4 regions of the Mycobacterium sp. IDUB_1 genome follow, and region 1 is predicted to be linked to each of the others. Evidence: predicted binding sites of a transcription regulator. Region 1 holds the regulator's gene; each other region holds the start of a gene.
The links. The regulator LexA, encoded in region 1, represses DNA repair genes until DNA is damaged. The targets are predictions, from matches to a motif close to CGAACANNTGTTCG.

Region 1 (3,463 bases):
CGCAGCCCGCCGGGCGGCGGGGGGCCCGCTCGGACCGTTGGGTGCCAGCGAGGGTGAGCCCTACAAGATCGGCTCCGACGGTCTGGGTCAGGACTTCGTCAACGGGAAGATCTTCTACAGCCCCGCGACCGGCGCGAACGTCGTGACCGGCCAGGTGCTGGCCAAGTACGAGAGCGTGGGCGGCCCCGAGGGAGACCTCGGATTCCCGGTGACCGGCGAGGTGGACGGCGGCGTCGCCCCGGCCAGCAGAATGAGCAGCTTCGCCGCGGCGGACAAGCCGGTGATCTTCTGGACGCCCGACTACGGCGCGGTGATCGTGCGCGGTGCCATGAACGCGGCGTGGGAGAAGCTGGGCGGCGCCACCGGCACGCTCGGTGCACCGGTGTCCGATCAGATCCAGAGCGGCGACGCGATCACCCAGAAGTTCAGCGGCGGCGCCATCACCTATGACACCGGCACCAAGCGATTCAGCACCGAGCCGGCGAATCTCGCTTCGCAGCTCGTCGGCCTGGACGTTCCGGGGCAGGAGGCGACACAGCCCATTCCGTCGGCGCAGGGTGGTGACACCGGGTCGGGTGACGGGGTCCGCTGGACGTGGTGGTGGCTGCTGGCGGTCATCCCGGTACTTCTCGTCCTCGCGGTGGTCGGGCTGGCGGTTGTTCGGCGTCGAGGTCGCGATCGCGACGGTGACTCGTTCGCGCTGCCTCCCTATGACGCCGATGATCACGACGCCGGTGGCTACGACCGGGAGTCGTCGGATGTGGGGGAGGACGCGCTGTTCGCCGATCGCTACGCGCGTGAGGGTCTCGGGTCGGTGGCTCCCGCCGCGCGGCCCGGTACGCCCGCCGAAGGTCACGAACCGAGCGGGTTGCACCTGTGGGGGCTCAGCGAGTCCGCAGACACGGACCGTCCCGCCACGGTCGATCGCGATGCCGATCCTTTCGTCGAGCAGGACGACCCCGATTCGGTCGACACCGCACCGACCCGGATTCAGTCCGCGACCGACGTCCCCGTCGAGCAGCACGACTACGCCGTGGCTTCGGGTTCCGACAACGCTGTCGACGAGGAACCGGTCGACGAGGAACCGGTCTACGAGGAACCGGTCGACGAGGAACCGGTCGACGAAGAACCGGTCGACGAAGAACCGGTGTACGAAGAGTCGTCGTACGAGGACGAGGCTGACGAGAAGGACGCCGATTCGGACCACGTGGCCGTCACCTCGGCGTTTGCGGCAGCGCCCGCTCTCGAGCGGGACGCCCTCAACGACACCGGTAGGCACGCGCGGATCGATGACGATGACATCGCGCCGATGGGCACCGCGTTGCACCTGCCCCTTGACGACCCAGACACCATTCCCGACGGGTATCCGATCAAGGCCGACACCCGATCAGGTCTGTACTGGAGTCCCGACAGCGCCGAGTACGACGAGGCGCGGGCCGAAATCTGGTTCGCCACTGAGGAGATCGCCCGCACCAACGGGTTCGTCCGCGGAAGCTGACGAACCGCGTCGGTGCCCCGTCAGATCTTGCGGATGACCGTCACGACCTTGCCGAGCACGGCAGCGTCATTGCCGGGGATGGGGTCGAAGGCCGGGTTGTGCGGCATGAGCCAGACCTGACCCTTGGTCCGTTTGAACGTCTTGACCGTAGCTTCCCCGTCGATCATGGCGGCGACGATGTCGCCGTTGTCGGCGACGTTCTGCTGGCGCACCACGACCCAGTCGCCGTCACAGATCGCCGCGTCGATCATCGACTCACCCACGACCTTCAACAGGAACAGGGAGCCCTCCCCGACGAGCTCACGGGGTAGCGGGAACACATCCTCGACGGCCTCCTCGGCGAGGATCGGTCCTCCGGCTGCGATCCGCCCGAGGACCGGCACGAATGTGGGCTCCGGTAGGGCGTCGGAACCGGCGACCTCGGTCGCGACGACCGGAGTGGCGGGTGCGTCATCGATGCCGCGCACGTCGACGGCCCTCGGCCGGTTCGGGTCACGGCGCAGGTAGCCCTTGCGTTCGAGTGTGCGCAGTTGGTGCGCCACCGACGAGGTGGACGTCAGACCGACGGCGTCGCCGATCTCGCGGATGCTCGGTGGGTAGCCCCGGGTGGTCACCGACGAGCGGATGACGTCGAGGATGGTGCGTTGACGGTCGGTCAGACCTGCCCCGCGCTCACGTCGGTTGGCGGAGTCCGTACCGGCCGAGGTGTCGCTGCTGTCGTCGCTCATGACCACGAATGTAACGCGCAGCGCACGCGGAATCAAACATGTGTTCGAGGCGTGTCGCGAGCAACCGGCGCCGAAAGTTCGCCCGCGGCGACTTGTCGGTGCCCTCCGTTAGCGTTCGCAACAGTTCGATCACATGTTCTATCGATCGAACACTTGATCGAGTACTGTTCGAACACAAGAGCGAATCCACGGAGCGAAAGGCACTCAGATGACCGTTCTCCACACCCCCGATGTTCGTCAGCCCGCAGGCCGCGTCGCACGTCCCGTGCGGATCGGGCCGGCCAGCGCGGTCGCGCCCAGCGGGCGCGCTACCAGGACGGCTCGGCAGCGGCATCACCAGCGTCCCGGCGGCGCACGCCTGAGCTATCGCGGGAGCGGCGTGCTGGTGTCTCGTGCGTCGCACCGGCGCCGTCCCATCACTCCCGCCGCGACGGTCGTTCTCGCGCTCGTCGCCGGCGCCATCACGTTGTGGCTGGGTCTTGTGGCCCAGGCGGGCGGTGTGGTGGGACCGCAGGTCGAGGTGCCGGGTCGGTTGGCCGTCGTCCAGGTGCACACGGGGGAGTCGTTGCAGCACGTCGCCGAACGCGTGGCGCCGCACGCGCCGGTGTCTGATGTGGTCGCCAGGATTCGCGAACTCAACCAGCTCGAGACGGTCGCGCTGACCGCCGGACAGACGTTGATCGCCCCGGTCGCCTGACCGCACACAGGTAGTCCAGCGGGCAGGCAGCATGGTGGCGATCGTGGACATCTCGCCTTGGAACGCGCCGATGGGTCTGGTGCTGAGCTCCGCCCTGCTGCCGCAGGTACGCTCGAAGACGTTCGAAGTGTTCCGTCGGTGCGGTGAAGGAGCAGTGGTGCACTGTCCGTTCTGCCGCCATCCCGACTCACGGGTTGTCGATTCTCGAGAGACCGACGAGGGCCAGGCCATTCGTCGCCGCCGATCCTGCCCCGAATGTGGGCGCCGGTTCACCACCGTGGAAACCGCGGTGCTGGCCGTGGTGAAGCGCAGCGGTGTCACCGAGCCGTTCAGTCGCGAGAAGGTGATCAAGGGCGTGCGGCGAGCGTGCCAGGGGCGGCAGGTCGACGACGACGCGCTCAATCTGCTCGCTCAGACGGTGGAAGATGCCGTGCGTGCGACCGGATCTCCTGAGGTACCCAGTCACGAAGTCGGTCTTGCGATCCTGGGCCCCTTACGCGATCTCGACGAAGTGGCCTATCTGCGATTCGCCTCGGTGTA
Region 2 (3,463 bases), on a different contig from region 1:
TGAATTGGGCGCCACGGCACACCGACTTCGAGGAGGGGCTGCGCGAGACGATCGCGTGGTACCGCGACAACGAATCCTGGTGGGCGCCGCTGAAGGACGCCGTCGAAGCGCGCTATTTGGTGCGCGAAGGATGAAGGTTCGCGAGCTCGCGGTTCCCGGCGCGTGGGAGCTGACGCCGACCGTGCACGGTGACTCGAGGGGCGCGTTCTTCGAGTGGTTCACGGACACGTCCTTCACTGCGATGACGGGGCACTCGCTCGATCTGCGGCAGGCGAACTGCTCGGTGTCTTCGGCCGGGGTGCTGCGCGGCGTGCACTTCGCACAGTTGCCACCGAGCCAGGCCAAGTACGTGACCTGCATGCGCGGCGCCGTCGTCGATGCCGTCGTCGACATCAGGGTCGGTTCGCCGACCTATGGCACCTGGGATGCGGTGACGCTCGACGACGAAACCCATCGGGCTGTGTACCTGTCCGAGGGGCTGGGCCACGCTTTCCTTGCGCTGCAGGACAACTCGATCGTCACCTACCTGTGCTCGGCCGGCTACGATCCCACCCGCGAGCACACCATCGATCCGCTGGATCCGGAGATCGGCATCGACTGGGCTGCCTGGCTTCCCGCGGCCGAGCTGAACCTGTCCGACCGGGACCGCGCGGCACCGAGCCTTGGCGACATGCGTGATCGCGGCCTGCTTCCCACCTGGGAGGAGTGCCTGGCGTTCGCCGAAACCCAGCGCGGCTAAGGCCCCTGGTCGTCTTCGGGCAGGAGGTGGCGTTCGGGATGGTGATAGCCGTTCGTGCGTCGTTGGCCGGTGTCGAGGTCGGGTGGGGGGAGCCATTCGACCTGGCCCCGCTGGTTGATGCGGGTGGTCCAGCCGGTCTGCTCGACCATTCGATTATCAGGTCCACACGCCAAGGTGAGGTTGGTGATGTCGGTGGCGCCGCCGCTTTTCCAGCCCTCGACGTGGTGAACCTGGGTCCAGTAGCCGGGCGCGCTGCAGCCGGGTCGGGTGCAGCCGCGGGCCGCGGAGTGCAGCATGATCCGCTGCGCCGGACTCGCCAATCTCTTGGTACGCCCCAGATACAGCGGCTGGTTGGTGTGCTGATCGAACACCGCCAAATAGTGGTGGGCGTGGGAGGCCATGCGGATCAGATCGGCCATCGGCAACAGCGACCCGCCGCCGGTGACCGCCACCCCCGCACCCTTCTCCAGTTCTTGCAGCGTGGTCGAGACGATGACGGTGACCGGTAACCCGTTGTGCGAACCGAGGTCTCCGGAGGACAGTGCCATCCGTCCGACCGCCAGCCATGCATCGTGGTTGCGCTGCGCCGCGCTCCTGGAGTCAGTGCGGGCTTGCTCCTCATCGGGTTCGCCCTCGACGCAGGGGGTTTCGTCGTCGGGGTTGCACATCCCCGGCGCCGCCAGTTTGGCTTGGATGGCTTCGTAGTGGGCGCGGGCTTCGGGGGTGAGCCACCCAGATAGTCGGCTCATTCCGTCGGCCTGCTGGGCACCGAGCTGGATGCCGCGCCGGCGGGCGCGGTCGGCGTCGGTGGGTTCGGGGCCGTCTTGGTCGATCATCGCCGCCAACCGATCCGCCGCCTTCTTCAGATCCTCCGGGGTGAGTCCCGCACCCAACTCCGCCAACTGGCGGTCGGCGGCGGCGCGGGTGTCGACATCCACCCACACCGGCAACTTTTCGTGGAATTTCGCGATGACGGCGACGTGGTCGGCATCCAGAGCGCCCGCAGCCTGCGCACTAGCGGTGGCCTCCCATACCGGTGGCAACGCCTCCCCTGTCAGGGCCTGCCGCGGACCCAACGCGGCCGCCTCGGCCAGGCGGCGTTTCGCGTCCGTCTCCGACACTCGCAGTGCAGTGGTCAGCACCTTCTTCCACGACGCCTCCCCGAGCCGCCGCGGCTCCGTCTCTGCCGTAAACCGCGCCAGGATGTGATGCTCCAAGACCGGCACGCTGCGAACCAGCGTCGTCACCTCGGCCATCAACGCCACCAACTCGCGATGCGACAACACGTCAGAGGCGTCGCGCAGGATCGCCAACTGAGCCCGCATCACCCCTATCGCGTCGGCAACCACATCCATATATCGAACACTAGTTCGAACCACCGACAACAACAGGACCCTTGTCACCCCCGCCCAGCATTACTAGGATATCCAAGTATCGACCAGGCGGAAGGCTCCTCATGATCACGCGTATCCCCCATTTCATCGACGGTAAGCGCAACGAGCTCGCGTCCACTCGGACCGCGGATGTGATGAACCCCAGCACCGGCGAGGTCCAAGCCCAGGTGCTACTCGCCTCCACAGCTGATGTCGACACCGCCGTCGCCTCGGCCGTGCAGGCGCAGAAGGAATGGGCGGCGTGGAACCCGCAACGCCGAGCGCGGGTGATGATGAAGTTCATCGAGCTGGTCAACGCCCACACCGACGAACTCGCCGAACTGCTGTCCCTCGAGCACGGCAAGACCGTCGCGGACTCCAAAGGCGACATCCAGCGCGGTATCGAGGTCATCGAGTTCGCCATCGGCATCCCCCATCTACTCAAGGGCGAGTTCACCGAGGGCGCCGGCGGCGGCATCGACGTCTACTCCATCCGCCAACCCCTGGGCGTGGTCGCCGGGATCACCCCGTTCAACTTCCCCGCGATGATCCCGCTGTGGAAAGCCGGTCCCGCCCTGGCATGCGGGAACGCGTTCATCCTCAAACCCTCCGAGCGCGACCCCTCGGTCCCGGTGCGGCTGGCCGAACTGTTCCTCGAGGCCGGTCTGCCCGCCGGGGTGTTCCAGGTCGTCCAGGGCGACAAGGAAGCCGTCGACGCGATCCTGCACCACCCCGACATCGCCGCCGTCGGGTTCGTCGGGTCCTCCGACATCGCGCAGTACATCTACTCCACCGCCGCCGCGAACGGTAAGCGTTCCCAGTGCTTCGGCGGCGCCAAGAACCACATGATCGTGATGCCCGACGCCGATCTCGACCAGGCCGTCGACGCACTCATCGGCGCCGGATACGGCAGCGCCGGTGAGCGGTGCATGGCGATCAGCGTCGCCGTCCCCGTCGGCGAAGAGACCGCGAACCGGCTGCGTAACCGGCTCGTGGAAAGGGTCAATCAGCTGCGCGTCGGGCACAGCCTCGACCCGAAAGCCGACTACGGCCCGCTGGTCACCGCAGCCGCCCTCGAGCGGGTGAAGAGCTACATCGCCGCGGGTGTGGAGGCCGGCGCCGACCTGGTGGTCGACGGCCGCGAACGCGCCACCGACGAACTGTCCTTCGACGACCAGAGCCTCGAAGGCGGCTACTTCATCGGCCCCACGCTGTTCGACCACGTCACCACCGACATGAGCATCTACACCGACGAGATCTTCGGCCCCGTGCTGTGCATCGTGCGCGCCCACGATTACGAAGAGGCACTGAGCCTTCCGAGCACCCACGAGTACGGCAACGGCGTGGCGAT
Region 3 (3,463 bases), on a different contig from region 1:
CCTGCGCCATGACGCCCTCGGCGAACGCGCCCGACAGCACCGGCGAACTCTCCCGCATGTCGTAGCCGATGACGACCTGCGTCGCAGTGTCGCGAACCAGGCGCGCGAACGCCGCGCCGACCTCGGCGACGAACTGCTCGTCGATCTGTTCACCCACGAGTCCGCGCACGTCGTAGGCCTTGATGACGCGCTGTACTGCCTCGGCGGGCCGGGACATGGGGCTCCTCACGCTGACGTGCTGACCGGTGGTGCCAGCCTAGCTGCCGGGAGCCGCGTGCAGGGCCCGCACGGCGTCTCTGCGACGTCAGTCCGGCGGGTCGGGAAGAACCCGCAGATGCCCGCGTCGGCGACCGTTGGCCTCGGGCCGGCGCACGGGTGGGGCCATCAGTGCGCCGCTCTGGGTGCCGGTGACGGGGTCGGTGAAGCCGGTGAAGGCAGCAACCGGCCCAGCCGGCGCGTCCCGGCCTTCGCGCACCGCGTCGGCGAGCGCCACGAGGTCGTCGTCGTCGGGGTGGGACGGCAGCGGTCCGGCGTGGCGGACCAGTTCCCAACCGCGTGGGGCGGTGATGCGTCCGGCGTGCATGACGCACAGATCCCAGGAGTGCGGCTCGGAGACAGTGGCCAGAGGGCCGACGACGGCGGTCGAGTCCGAGTAGACGAACGTGAGCGTCGCGACCGCGTAGTGCGGGCAGCCTGGACGGCAGCAGCGACGGGGAACATTCACGAACGGAAGGTTATCGTCTGTGCTCGTCCGCGCCGCGCGGACACGCGAGCCGCGAGGGGCCCGAAGCCCAACCGTTACGATCTTTTTCGTGACCGGGCAGAACCACCGAGGGTCCCGGCGTGGCCGTGGGATGCGAGGGCCGCTGCTGCCCCCCACCGTTCCGGGCTGGCGCACCCGCGCTGAGCGCTTCGACATGGCGGTGCTCGAGGCCTATGAGCCGATCGAGCGGCGGTGGCAGGACCGGGTCGCGTCGTTGGATGTCGCGGTCGACGAGATCCCGCGGCTGGCTCCCAAGGACCCGGACAGTGTGCAGTGGCCGCCCGAGGTCGTCGCCGACGGGCCGATCGCGCTTGCGCGCCTGATCCCCGCCGGGGTCGATGTTCGCGGCAACTCGACGAGAGCGCGAATTGTGTTGTTCCGCAAGCCGATCGAGCGACGAGCCAAAGACACCGTCGAGCTGACCGACCTTCTGCATGAGCTTCTGGTGGCGCAGGTGGCCACTTATCTGGGCGTCGAGCCGTCCGTCATCGATCCGACGATCGACGAGGACTAGCTGCGCCTAGATGATGCCGCGCTTGATGCGACGGCGTTCGCGCTCAGACAGTCCACCCCAGATGCCGAAGCGCTCGTCATTGGCCAGCGCGTACTCCAGGCAGGCGTCCTTCACTTCGCAGCCCTGGCAGATGCGCTTGGCTTCCCGAGTCGAGCCACCCTTCTCCGGGAAGAAGGCCTCGGGGTCGGTCTGCGCGCACAGCGCGCGCTCCTGCCACTGGTCCTCGTCGGTTGCCAGCTCGTCGTCGATCGGGTCGGGCACCACACTCAATTGCGGGCGTCCCCCGATGCTTGCAGCCATCGGATCGGTCTGGATGTGCGGTGCACTTCCCACCGAGCCGAGGAGCCTGCTGTCGAAATGAACCGAGTTGCCGAAATCGGCCTGTTCAAAAGCCATGTTCCCCTCCTCCACAGGTCTCGTAGATCCGTTGTAGCCAGCCCCACTATTTACTCTGTGTGGCCACCCAATTCGAACAAGTGATCGAATCTCGGTCTGCGACACCGGAACCGGCCGGAGAACCGCGAATGACACTGCTGTGATTACACACGCGTTAGCTGTCTCGGTCAAGCGCTGGAACAGGAATTCATACCATTCCGTGACTCGATTTCGGCGCGTCGCGTTGTGGCGTGTCTGTCACGTTGCCGATCCGGGCCACCTCCGGGGCACGGTCCGCGACCGTATGCGCCTAGTCTCGGTCGGTGTGAAGGTCACTGTTCTGGTCGGCGGCGTGGGTGGCGCTCGCTTCCTCCTGGGTGTTCAACATCTATTGGGGTTGGGGCAGTTCAGTACTCACGATACCGATGAGCACGAAGTGACTGCTGTGGTCAATGTTGGCGATGACGCCTGGATGTTCGGCGTGCGCATCTGCCCCGACCTCGACACCTGCATGTACACCCTGGGCGGCGGTATCGACCCCGAGCGCGGCTGGGGGCACCGCAACGAAACCTGGCACGCCAAGGAGGAACTCGCGGCCTACGGCGTGCAGCCCGATTGGTTCGGTCTGGGCGACCGCGATCTGGCCACGCACCTGGTGCGCAGCCAGATGTTGCGCGCGGGCTATCCGCTCTCTCAGGTCACCGAGGCGCTGTGTGCGCGCTGGAACCCCGGCGCCCGGCTGCTGCCGGCCAGCGATGACCGCAGTGAAACCCACGTCGTCATCACCGATCCCGAGGACCACGAGAAGAAGGCCGTCCACTTCCAGGAGTGGTGGGTCAGGTATCGCGCCCAGGTGCCCACCGAGAGCTTCGCGTTCGTCGGCGCCGACAAGGCCACTGCCGCACCGGGTGTCACCGAGGCGATCGAGGGTGCCGATATCGTGCTGATCGCACCGTCGAACCCGGTCGTCAGCATCGGCTCGATCCTGCGGGTCGGCGGTATCCGCGCCGCGCTACGCGCCACGTCGGCGCCGGTGATCGGGTACAGCCCCATCGTGGCGGGAAAGCCGTTGCGCGGCATGGCCGATGCGTGCCTGTCGGTGATCGGTGTGGACAGCACCTCCGAGGCGGTCGGCGCGCTCTACGGCGCCCGTTCGGGTACCGGCATCCTGGACGGCTGGCTGGTGCACACAGGGGACGACGCGGTGATCGACGGTGTGACGGTGCGGTCGGCGCCTCTGCTGATGAGCGAGCCGGCGGTCACCGCGGAGATGGTGCGCGCCGGTCTGGATCTGGCAGGGGTGAATCTGTGAGAGACCACGGAACGTCGGCTCCCCTGGAACTGCTGCCGGTACCGGGACTTCCGGAGTTCCGGCCGGGCGACGACCTCGGGGCTGCGATCGCCGAGGCCGCCCCCTGGCTGCGCGACGACGACGTGGTGGTCGTCACCAGCAAGGTGCTCTCGAAATGCGAGGGCCGCATGGTCGACGCGCCCGCCGACCCCGAGCTGCGAGACACTCTGCGCCGCAAGTTGATCGACGGTGAGGCGGTGCGAGTGTTGGCCCGCAAGGGGCGCACGCTCATCACCGAGAACGCGCTCGGGTTGGTGCAGGCGGCCGCGGGTGTGGACGGGTCGAACGTCGATTCCCACGAACTCGCGCTGCTTCCTGTCGATCCCGACGGCAGCGCGGCCGCGTTGGTGCAGGCGTTGCGGGAGCGGCTCGGCGTGCGCGTCGGCGTCGTCGTCACCGACACGATGGGCCGGGCGTGGCGTACGGGACAGACCGACGTCGCGATCGGCGCCGCCGGCCT
Region 4 (3,463 bases), on a different contig from region 1:
GTCCTGGCGTCTGGCTGGGGTGCCGCCAACGCCAGCGTAGTGCTGACCCGCCAGGACCGCGACGACGATCCGGCGTTGCCGTCCACCGTGTTCGTCCTCGACAACAACGTGTCCCGCCCCGACGGCGGCTTCGGGACGCGCTACCCGTGGTTCTCGCTGATCGGGGTGAATCCGTTCCCGTCGCCCATCGACACCGCCGCCAAGGCCGTCATCGACATCGCCTATCAGTACAACTACAACTCCAACGCACCCGCGGATCTGCTCAACCTCGTCGCGCACGTCAACTCGCTGGTCGCCTACCTGTACGGCTACCGGGAGCAGGATCAGATCGACCTGCCGGTGGACAACGAGGGTCGGCCGACCGTCTCCTGCGGCGGCGCGAACACCTGCGCGGTGCTGGCCAGCGGCGCCGAGGCAATGCCGTGCGACGACGCGCGATGCGACGCTCCCGACGGTGACCGTGTGGTCGCCTACGTGACGACGCGCGGGAACACGACCTACGTCACCTACACCACCGAAGAGTTGCCGTTGGCGCGCCTGATTCGCGACGTGGTGCCCTTCGGGAACGCGATCGCCGATGTCAGCGAGCCGTTGTTGAAGGTCATCGTGGATTCGGCGTACTACGACAACAATCCGATCCCGTCCGACCCGAGCCGCTACCGCCCGGCGCGCCTGATGCCGACGGTCGGCGAGCTGGCCGATACCGTGTCCAAGGTGCCGGGAGCCATCCGGGACGGCCTGAAAGCACTGTCGGACAAGGACTCCGACGAGGACGACGTCGAGACGTCCGACAAAGCCGACAAGGCGACCGCCGCGGAGACGCGCCGTGAGCGGCGGCTGGAGCGGATCCGCGCGCGGGCCGCTGCACGCGAAGAGGCCGCAGACCAGTCGAAAGTCACTGAACCCAAACAGGACTCGACGACCTCGGCCGACTCGCGGGACGCCGCAGATGGAGACGGCACCGGCACCGCGGATTGAGGCGGATGACCGAGTACTGGAATCACAACACCGCCTACCACCCGTGGGTGCTCGCGTTCGCCCGCGGCCGTGACGTCCTCGACGTGGGGTGCGGTGACGGTCTGCTCGCCGAGCGCCTGGCGCCCGTTGCCCAGTCGGTTGTCGGTATCGATCCCGATGCCGGGGCGATTCGACGGGCACGCGCCAGGCTGGCAGACGTCGACGGGGTGTCGATCATCGAGAGCACCTTCGCCGACTATGCCGCAGCGGATGCACGTTTCGACCTGATCACCTTCGTCGCAAGCCTGCACCATCTCGACCTGCGCACCACACTGGAAGCTGCCCGCGACATGGTGCGGCCCGGCGGCGAACTCGCGGTGGTCGGACTGAGCGCGAACACCACCGTGACCGACTGGCTGTGGTCGGCGCTGCATCTGCCGGCTGTGCGCGTGGGGTCGCGGTGGCACCACGAGACCCGGGACATCGGGGTGGCCGTCGCGAGTCCCCGCGAGAACCTGGCCGAGATCCGTCGCATCGCCGCCGAGGTGTTGCCGGGTGTGCACATCCGCCGCGCGCTGTACTACCGCTACCTGATGCGGTGGGAGAAGCCGCGCGGCGACTGACTCACTTGTCGGTGGCAGTCGCGCTGAGCCGGACCAGCTCGGAGAGAACATCTTGGCCTCATTCGCACCGTGCGTCCGTATGGTCACAGCGCGGGCCATTCTTGTCGGTGGTTCGAACTAGTGTTCGAGTCATGGATGTGGTTGCGGACGCGATAGGGGTGATGCGGGGCCAGGTGGCGATCCTGCAGGACGCCTGCGACGCGTTGTCGCATCGCGAGCTGGTGGCCTTGATGGCTGAGGTGACGACGTTGGTCCGCACCGTGCCGGTGTTGGAGCATCAGATCCTGGCTCGGTTGGTGGCCGAGACGGAGCCGCGGCGGTTGGGTGAGGCGTCGTGGAAGAAGGTGCTGACCACCGCGCTGCGGGTCTCCGAACGCGACGCCAAACGCCGCCTGGCTGAGGCCGCGGCGTTGGGTCCGCGGCAGGCGTTGACCGGGGAGGCGTTGGCGCCTCGGTGGGAGGCCACCGCGGCCGCGCAGGCCGCGGGCGCCCTGGATGCCGATCATGTCGCAGTCATCAGCAAGTTCCATGATGGGTTGCCGGTGTGGGTCGATGTGGACACCCGCACGGCCGCCGACCGGCAGTTGGCGTCGCTCGGCGCAGGGTTGACGCCGGGGGATCTGCGCAAGGCGGCGGATCGGTTGGCGGCGATGATCGACGCCGACGGTCCCGAACCCACCGACGCCGACCGCGCCCGCCGGCGGGGCATTCAGTTGGGTGCCCAGCAGGCCGACGGGATGAGCCGGCTCACCGGCTGGATCACCCCGGAGTTCCGGGCGCACTACGAGGCGATTCACGCCAAACTCGCCGCACCGGGCATGTGCAACCCCGACGACGAAAAGCCCTGTGTCGAGGGCGAACCCGCACCCGAGCAGGCGCGATCTGATTCCCGCAGTGTGGCGCAACGCAATCACGATGCCTGGCTCGCGGTCGGACGGATGGCGTTGTCCTCCGTGGAGTTGGGGTCGCACAACGGGTTACCGGTCACGGTCATCGTCTCGACGACGCTGCAGGAGTTGGAGAAGGGTGCGGGGGTGGCGGTCACCGGCGGCGGGTCGCTGTTGCCGATGGCCGATCTGATCCGCCTGGCCTCCCACGCGCACCACTATTTGGCGGTGTTCGATCAGCACACCAATCAACCGCTGTATCTGGGTCGTACCAAGAGATTGGCGAGCCCGGCGCAGCGGATCGTGCTGCACTCCTCGGCGCGCGGCTGCACGAGACCTGGATGCTCGGTGCCCGGGTACTGGTCGCAGGTGCACCACGTCGAGGACTGGAAGACCGGCGGCCCCACCGACATCACCAACCTCACCCTCGCGTGCGGGCCCGACAATCGGATGGTCGAGAAGACCGGCTGGACCACCCGCATCAACCAGCGAGGCCAAGTCGAATGGCTCCCCCCACCCGACCTCGACACCGGGCAGCGCCGCACCAACGGCTACCACCACCCCCAACGCCACCTCCTGCCCGAAGACGACCACGGACCGTAGGCTGGCTCGCGATGAGCACTAGAGACGTCGACCGTCGGCTGAGCCCGCAGCCCGACACCGGATACGTCTACCGGACGGAGTGGCGCGTCGCGACGGGCGATGTCGGTGACGACCTCAACCTGCGCCTCGACGGGGTTGCCCGCTACATCCAGGAGGTGGGCGCCGAGAACCTCGTCGACGCGGGCGAAGCGGAAGAGCACCCGCATTGGCTCGTCCAGCGCACCGTGATCGATGTCATCGAGCCGATCGCCTTTCCCGACGAGGTGACGTTCAGTCGATGGTGTTCGGCGCTGTCGCTGCGCTGGTGCACCATGCGCGTGGATCTCGTCGGTAGCGACGGCGGCCGCATCGAGACCGAGGGTTTCTGGATCGCGATGAACGCCAAGACACTTA

Region 2: ACZYYX_RS09750 (HNH endonuclease signature motif containing protein) is a predicted target of LexA. The motif match lies at 2,099-2,112, and genes of this name have one in related genera.
Region 3: cofD (2-phospho-L-lactate transferase) is a predicted target of LexA. The motif match lies at 1,747-1,760, and genes of this name have one in related genera.
Region 4: ACZYYX_RS25935 (HNH endonuclease signature motif containing protein) is a predicted target of LexA. The motif match lies at 1,694-1,707, and genes of this name have one in related genera.

What each region holds. Positions count from the first base shown of each region.
Region 1 is NZ_JBVAYA010000004.1:201,926-205,388, reverse strand. Features, by position in the region: gene ACZYYX_RS21895 (sunset domain-containing protein) at 1-1,498, shown strand, start outside; gene lexA (transcriptional repressor LexA) at 1,519-2,226, opposite strand; gene ACZYYX_RS21885 (LysM peptidoglycan-binding domain-containing protein) at 2,435-2,923, shown strand; gene nrdR (transcriptional regulator NrdR) at 3,081-3,463, shown strand, end outside.
Region 2 is NZ_JBVAYA010000001.1:1,901,370-1,904,832, reverse strand. Features, by position in the region: gene rfbB (dTDP-glucose 4,6-dehydratase) at 1-134, shown strand, start outside; gene ACZYYX_RS09755 (dTDP-4-dehydrorhamnose 3,5-epimerase family protein) at 131-739, shown strand; gene ACZYYX_RS09750 (HNH endonuclease signature motif containing protein) at 736-2,094, opposite strand; gene ACZYYX_RS09745 (CoA-acylating methylmalonate-semialdehyde dehydrogenase) at 2,196-3,463, shown strand, end outside.
Region 3 is NZ_JBVAYA010000001.1:2,260,888-2,264,350, reverse strand. Features, by position in the region: gene ACZYYX_RS11385 (phosphomannomutase/phosphoglucomutase) at 1-217, opposite strand, end outside; gene ACZYYX_RS11380 (DUF3499 domain-containing protein) at 305-724, opposite strand; gene ACZYYX_RS11375 (metallopeptidase family protein) at 855-1,277, shown strand; gene ACZYYX_RS11370 (WhiB family transcriptional regulator) at 1,284-1,547, opposite strand; gene cofD (2-phospho-L-lactate transferase) at 1,978-2,964, shown strand; gene ACZYYX_RS11360 (coenzyme F420-0:L-glutamate ligase) at 2,961-3,463, shown strand, end outside.
Region 4 is NZ_JBVAYA010000005.1:378,567-382,029, forward strand. Features, by position in the region: gene ACZYYX_RS25925 (PE-PPE domain-containing protein) at 1-978, shown strand, start outside; gene ACZYYX_RS25930 (class I SAM-dependent methyltransferase) at 984-1,580, shown strand; gene ACZYYX_RS25935 (HNH endonuclease signature motif containing protein) at 1,712-3,070, shown strand; gene ACZYYX_RS25940 (acyl-[acyl-carrier-protein] thioesterase) at 3,082-3,463, shown strand, end outside.